Regions from separate parts of the Arthrobacter sp. AG367 genome, predicted to be linked through region 2. Evidence: riboswitches for the same ligand, from Rfam matches in the RefSeq annotation. Region 2 holds a riboswitch; each other region holds the start of a gene.

Region 1 (2,257 bases), on a different contig from region 2:
CGCCTGGGCGGAGCGGTGGCAGGCCCTGGGGCCCGACGCGGAACTGATGGACAGCGTGAACCCTGCCTATATTCCGCGGAACCACCTCGTGGAAGAGGCGCTGTCCGCCGCCACTGACGGAAACCTGGCTCCCCTGCAGCAGTTGCTCGAGGCCGTCGGCAGCCCCTTCGCCGAGCGGCCGGGCCTGGAACGCTACGCCGAAGGTGCCCCTGAGGATTTCGGCACCTACATGACCTTCTGCGGGACGTGACTGTTCAGCGGTACGGTGCGGAAATGACAGGAGGGCGGCAGCCGGGAATACCCGGCTGCCGCCCTCCTGTTTAAGAACAGCTTTGCTGTTTAATACCAGCCTGCTGCTGCCAAAGCGTTGCGAAGGCTAGGCTACGCGGACTGCGGAGTAGCCGCCGAGCCAGCTGATGGAGTGGACCTCGGTGCTGTAGCCGTTGACGCCGCCGCTCACAACCTGGCCGTTGCCGGCGTACACGCCCACGTGGCCGGAGGTGATGATCAGGTCGCCGGGGGCGGGAGCGCCGACAACGGTTCCGTACTGGAAGAACTGCGTGGGGGCCAGGTCGCCGACGGACTTGCCGACGGAGCGCAGGGCCTTCTCAACCATTGCGGTGCAGTCCTGGTTCACGCCGACCTGGCTGTAAGCGGATGCCAGGATGGCAGCGCCGGTCCCGGTGCCGGTGGACGCCGCCGGGGCGGCTGAGGCGTAGGACATGTTCATGCCGGTGTTTGCCGGTGCGGTTGCGGCTGCCGTCTGGACGGGAGCTGCTGCCGGCGCCGGGGCTGCGGTGTGGCCAGCGCCGGGGATCTGGATCTGGTCACCGGGGTAGATGATGGAGGACAGTCCCAGTCCGTTGGCGGCCAGGACGTCGTTGAGGCTGACGCCATGGGCGGCCGCGATGGCCCCGATGGTGTCGCCGGACACCACCGTGTGGACGGTTCCTGCTGCTGCGGCGGGTGCTGCTGCCGGGGCAGGTGCGGAGTATGCCTGGACGCTGGTGTTCTCAGTGGTGTCCGGGCCGGTGACACCTGCATGGGCCGGGGCTCCGACGCCAAAGGCAATACCGGACGCTGCAGCAACGGCAAGCGCCGGACGGCCCAGCGAACGGGCCTGGGACTTGGCGGTTACGGCGAGGCCCTCGAGCACAATGGAGCGGGCCGGAGTCGCGCGGTGACGGGCAGTGGTGGAAATTTTTGACACAGTTGATCGCCTCTCCCATGCCTGCGGGGTGAGCTGTCGGGTTCGGGCTGGAGATACCCGGCCGGTAGCTGGCTCCGCGGGCGGAGGCGCTAACGACTTAACCCCAAGGCCACATGTGGCCGTAGAAACTTGGTTCCCCCGTCCCTGCCAAACGGAAAGCGGTTGAATCCCATGATCAGCGGCAGGGCTCGGCATGCTGACGGGAATGTCCCGTCTGAGAGGGACACCAAACGACCATAACCCGCGCTGCCCCCGATTGTCACATTTGGATAACATACGAGGCTGCCCTCTCAATTGCGCAAACGTCTTGATGTACTTCGCATTTCGGGCGGTGACCTCGACCAATGCAGGCAGGGTCTTTATCGCTGCAAACGGTAACAATGTGGCCACGGACGCGCCCTCGGGGGCCGCGCCGGACGGTAAGCTTCGGGACTATGCCCCTGTTCGTGACCAGCCGAGGGATCCCGCTCCTCGGTGGCGTGCTGGCCATCGCCCTGGCCGCCGCCACCGTGCTGCCGGCCGCAGCGGAGGAGCCGCCGCCCGGCGGATATCCCTCCTGGTCGGATGTGCAGCAGGCGCAGTCGTCCGAAGCGGCAAAAGCTGCAGAAATTGCCACCATCGACGGGCTCTTGACCGGCCTGCAGGCGCAGTCGGAGGCAGCCGGGGACGCAGCCGTACGGTCGGCCGCCGAATACGCTGCCGCGGATGCAGAGCTCCAGTCAGCCACATCACGCCTGGAAACCCTGTCCGCACGGGCCGCCCGCGCAAACGACGAAGTGGCCCGGTACCGGAAGGACCTCGGCGCCCTGGCCGTGCAGTCGTACAAGACAGGCGGGACCAACGCCGGGTTCTTCGTGGCGCTGGACGCCCTGGGGACCAACAGCGTCCAGGGCCTCAACCTCGTCAAGCTCGTGGGGGACAAGACGGCCGCGTTGGTGGTCAAGGCGGCGGCGGCCGGAAAGGTATCCGCTGCCCTGGTGGAGCAGGAAAAGGTTGCCAGGAGCGAACGGGAGCGCCTGTCCGGGGAGGCAAAGGCAAAAGCCGGGG
Region 2 (2,257 bases):
GCCGCCGGGCTCGGCCTGCTCCATCTGCATCGGCGAAGGACTCGTCGACGCCCCGCCCGGCACGGGCTCCAACCTGCAGATGGTGGTCGACGACATCAATGCGGCGCATGACCAGCTCAAGAGCAACGGCGTGGATGTCAGCGATGTGGACGTCCAGGACTGGGGCCACTTCGTGTACTTCGCCGATCCGGACGGAAACAAGTGGGCTGTCCAGTACATCCCGTGGCGGAACGCCGGGCAGGGCGCTGGCGGGAACACCGGACAGGACGCCGGACCGGGCGCTGGTTAACCAAAGCGGCGGGCCGCATCATGATGATGCGGCCCGCCGCTTTGGTGCAGTTCCCCCGGCATCGCTGCCGCCGGGGGGAGGAGTGCCTAGTACCAGTTGTGGGCCAGGTGGAAGTTCAGGGCACCACAGGGCGACTGGTAGCTCTTCTTGATGTAGTCCAGGCCCCAATTGATCTGCGTGCGGTAGTTGGTGAGGTAGTCCGCGCCGGCGCTTGCCATCTTCTCAGCGGGCAGGGACTGGACGATGCCGTATGCCCCGCTGCTGGAATTGGTGGCCGTGGTGGTCCAGTCGGACTCCTTGGTCCACAGCGTCTGCAGGCACTGCATCTGGTCCGGTCCCCAGCCAAACGCCCCCAGCTGGCTGGCGGCGTACGCTTGGGCGCCTGCAGGATCGTTAACCGCGACGGCGCGAGCCGGCTCAGGTGCGGGGGCGGGCTCAGGCGCCGGGGCCGGGGCAGGCGCTGCGGGTGCTGCCGGTGCCGCTGCGGGGGCCGGTTCCGCTGCCTGCGGTGCCACGCTGATGGCAGCGGGCGCGGGGCTTGCTGCCGGGTTGGAGCGGATCTCGCTCTTCTCGATGCTCATTTGAGCGTCGGACGCTGACGTGGAAGGGTTGGACGCGGTGGATGACACCGGAGTCATGCTGCTGGTGGCCTGTCCTGCCGCGCCTACCCCCACCAGCACCGCGCACGATGCTGCAAGGACGGCGGCGCGCTGGCCCAGGGTGGTCTTCTTGGCCTGCTGCGCGGCCCTGTGTTTAGCCTTGGCCTGCAGCAGGCGTGCTTCTGCCGTGTTTTTGGACATGATTGATCGCCTCTCACACCTGCGGAGTTAGCTGTCGGGTTCGGATGAGGGCATCCGGCCGTACGGAAAGATCACGTACTGGCTTAACCCCAAGGGCATTCAATGCCCGGGACGGTGGGTCCCCCGCCTCTGCCGTAGCTCAATCGGAATCCGGGGAAGCGGCAGAGCTTGGCGTCGACCCGGGATATGCGGCCCGAACGGGGGCCGCACCCAATCGACGCTACAGGAAGTGCACGCGAAAGTCACATTTAGGTAACGGAAGTCACGATCCTCAGCGCGTTGATTTGCCGGATTCCCCGTTCGTAACCTCGGTCCCATTGGGGTATGGCCGCCCCATTTCATGAGCGCAGCGCGCCGACCGTTACAGTTCCCGTTACCCAGCCAACAGGTAGACGGTGGTGCCGCCAATGCTCTGCGCCGTGAAGTTGTTCGCCACCCACTGGGCGATCTGGGCGGCAGCGTCCGAACCGGTACTGGCCCGGATGGTTCCGCCTGTGATGAAGTAGTGGATCTTTCCCTGGGACACCAGATCCTGGAACTCCGCCAAGGTAGGGGCGGGATCTGTGCCGTTGAACCCACCCACCGCCATGACCGGCAGTTCCGTTGCCAACTGGTAACCGGCAGCGTTGTTCGAACCCACCACTGCCGCTGCCCAGGTGTAGCCTGAGGCGCCATTCCTGAGTGCTGCCACGAGTTCCGCGGACGGCGTTGGGGCGCCCAAGAGGCCTCCCAAGGCTCCGCCTCCGCGACCACTTGCAGCAGCGGTTCCGCCGGGAAGTGTTCCTCCGGGCGCGCCCTGCTGGCGGGCCGTGTTTCCCTGGGTTGCTGGCTGCCTGGTGCTGCCTGTCCCGGTCCCGCCAAGGCCGGTCCGGCCAGGGCCCGTCCCGCCAGGGCCGAAGCCCGACGACGGCCCGGCACTGACTATCGCCCCGCTGTGCGTTGTCGACGCCGTGGAAAGGGAGTACGCCAGCGGCCCGGTGAGCGACGCCGCAATGGCGAGCGCCGCCGTCGTCCGCTGCACGGCACGCCAGCGCAGGAACCTGCCGAACGCCACGCCCGCTGCGGCCGCCAGGCCTCCGGAAAGGACCAGCCAACGCAGCCCCGCGCCGTAGGCGGACGTGGTGCCAAGCAGCTGGAAGGCCATCAGGGCGGCCGCGGCCACCGCTGC
Region 3 (2,257 bases), on a different contig from region 2:
GATTCGGATGGGAGTCACCCGGCCACGCTGCTTCCTGGGAAGCTTGTGACTTAACCCCAAGGCCTTCTGAACATGAAGGCCAAAATTGGTTCCCCCGCCCCTGCCAGACGATGAAATGCGAACGGACCTTGAGCGGTGGCAGAGTTAGGCAATCCACTCAAGAGCGTCAACTTCGGAAAAGTTGACGCGAGTTAGACGGTACAGCAGTTTTGCTTCAATGTCACATTCAGGTCACGGCGCGTCGCGGACATGTGAGAGCGGGCAACCATTTGGTTACAGCCAGCCCATGGGATCGACAACTTCGCCGTTGACCTGCACCTCGAAGTGGAGGTGGCAGCCGGTGGATGCGCCCGTGGTACCGCTCAGTGCCACCACGTCCCCGCGGGAGACGGTCTGGCCCACCTTGACGTTGAAGGACGAGAGATGGTTGTAGGTGGTCTCCAGCCCGTTGCCGTGGTCAATGACCACGCGGTTTCCGCCACCGAACTGGTGCCAGCCGGCAAAGGTCACGGTACCTGTCGCGGCGGCCAGGACCGAGGTCCCGCACTGCGCCACGAAGTCCTGGCCCCGGTGGAAGTCTCCGGAGCCTCCGGTGATCGGACTGACCCGGTAGCCGAAGGGGGAAGCGGTGGTGAGGGAGGCGAGGGGTGCAGCCAGGGTGCCGGCCGAAGCGGCACGCGTGACGGAGCCGGCGGACTGGGCGCTCAGGAGTTGCTTCAGCTTCCCGTCCGGGTCGGCCTGGGTCACCACGGCCGACCGGCTGAAGTCGATCTGTGCTCCGACATCGGCCGAGATCTGGGGCTGGGGGCTGACGGCGGACGCGGCCATGGGGGCACTGCCGGCGGCATCCGTGGCCATGACGGGACTCGTGGCGGGCACCGTGACCGTCAGCACCAGGCCTGTGGCGGCAAGGGCAATGCCGGCTTTTTGGCCAATACCGCTGGCGGCGGCAAACTCCGTCATCTGCCGGAAGGGACCCCGGCGGCGGCGCGCGTCACGATGCAGGTCGCGGGGGCGCTCCGCTGCGACAACTTCGGCAACCCGGGGTGCCGAAGGGGGGCCGGCCGCGCGGCGGCGGCCCCGGGAGGTCTGCATGGTCAAGAAGGGTTCCTCTCTGGAAGAAGCCTGCGGAGTTAGCTGTCGGATTCGGGTCAGAGAGATCAAAGACCCGGTCCGCCTTAGGCAAGCTTCTGCACAGGGGGTATTCCCGGAAGAATCCTTCACTGGAGAGGCTTGCTGCTGACGGACTTCACCCCAAGGCAGTCCCCCGCTGCCGCTTGTGGTTCCCCCGCCTCTGCCAGTAACGACTCGTGCACCTGGCCCGCTGGCAGAGCTCGGCTCCGGATCAGGTAACGCTTATGTATCAACGCTTGGTTCCACTATAGGGGCTTAAGACCCTAGGTAACAATTCCGTTACCTTTGCGTGGTTGCCCCTCTGTGGGGTATGGGCGACCCGATCAGGGCTGGCTGATGGCCACGAAGACGTGGGCGGCAACCTCGGGCGGCAGCTCCAATGCGCCTTCGATTCCGGGGACCCGCACGGAGATGTATTCGCCCACGCGTTCCAGCGCCACGGCGGCACCCGGCCGGATACCGCCCTCGTCCAGCTGCGCCAGCAGTTCCGGTTCCACCTGGATCGGCTCCGCCAGGCGGCTGATGGTCACTCCGGAGGCGGGCCCGTAATTCTTCATCGCTTCCACCAGGCTGATGGCGCCGTCGGCAAAGCCGGGCCCCGCCTGGCCGCCCAGCGCCGCAAGGCCAGGGATGGGGTTGCCGTACGGCGACTCGGTGGGGTGGTCCAGCATCTCGTAGATGCGGCGCTCAACGCGCTCGCTCATGACATGTTCCCAGCGGCAGGCTTCGTCGTGGACGTAGGCCCAGTCCAGGCCAATGACGTCTGCCAGCAGGCGTTCGGCCAGCCGGTGCTTGCGCATGACCTCCGTGGCGCGCTTGCGGCCCGTGTCCGTGAGTTCCAGGTGCCGGTCGCCGGACACGACCACCAGCCCGTCCCGCTCCATGCGGCCGATGGTCTGGGAAACGGTGGGACCGGAGTGGCGCAGACGCTCGGCGATACGGGCCCGAAGGGCAACGATGTTTTCTTCCTCAAGCTCCAGAATGGTCCTGAGGTACATCTCCGTAGTGTCGATCAGATCCGTCATCCAGCTCAGCTCCTCGAGCGCAGTACCTTGCGTTGTCCCACCGTATCGCCTCTTCGCGCAAAGTAGTCCGGGGGAAAGCTTAGCCTATTTTGACTTTG

The links. Region 2 has a riboswitch for cyclic di-AMP ahead of FB478_RS09420 (hypothetical protein). Riboswitches for the same ligand answer to the same signal wherever they lie in the genome.
Region 1: linked by a shared signal. The riboswitch ahead of FB478_RS03160 (LysM domain-containing protein) and the one ahead of FB478_RS09420 (hypothetical protein) in region 2 are both predicted to bind cyclic di-AMP.
Region 3: linked by a shared signal. The riboswitch ahead of FB478_RS18555 (M23 family metallopeptidase) and the one ahead of FB478_RS09420 (hypothetical protein) in region 2 are both predicted to bind cyclic di-AMP.

Annotation. Positions count from the first base shown of each region.
Region 1 is NZ_VIVE01000001.1:695,551-697,807, reverse strand. Features, by position in the region: gene FB478_RS03165 (YdiU family protein) at 1-250, shown strand, start outside; gene FB478_RS03160 (LysM domain-containing protein) at 377-1,210, opposite strand; cyclic di-AMP (ydaO/yuaA leader) riboswitch at 1,214-1,384, opposite strand; gene FB478_RS03155 (lytic transglycosylase domain-containing protein) at 1,645-2,257, shown strand, end outside.
Region 2 is NZ_VIVE01000002.1:505,223-507,479, forward strand. Features, by position in the region: gene FB478_RS09415 (VOC family protein) at 1-289, shown strand, start outside; gene FB478_RS09420 (hypothetical protein) at 376-1,089, opposite strand; cyclic di-AMP (ydaO/yuaA leader) riboswitch at 1,095-1,255, opposite strand; gene FB478_RS09425 (glycosyltransferase family 39 protein) at 1,463-2,257, opposite strand, start outside.
Region 3 is NZ_VIVE01000009.1:83,054-85,310, forward strand. Features, by position in the region: cyclic di-AMP (ydaO/yuaA leader) riboswitch at 1-161, opposite strand, end outside; gene FB478_RS18555 (M23 family metallopeptidase) at 274-1,095, opposite strand; cyclic di-AMP (ydaO/yuaA leader) riboswitch at 1,106-1,350, opposite strand; gene FB478_RS18560 (metal-dependent transcriptional regulator) at 1,458-2,159, opposite strand.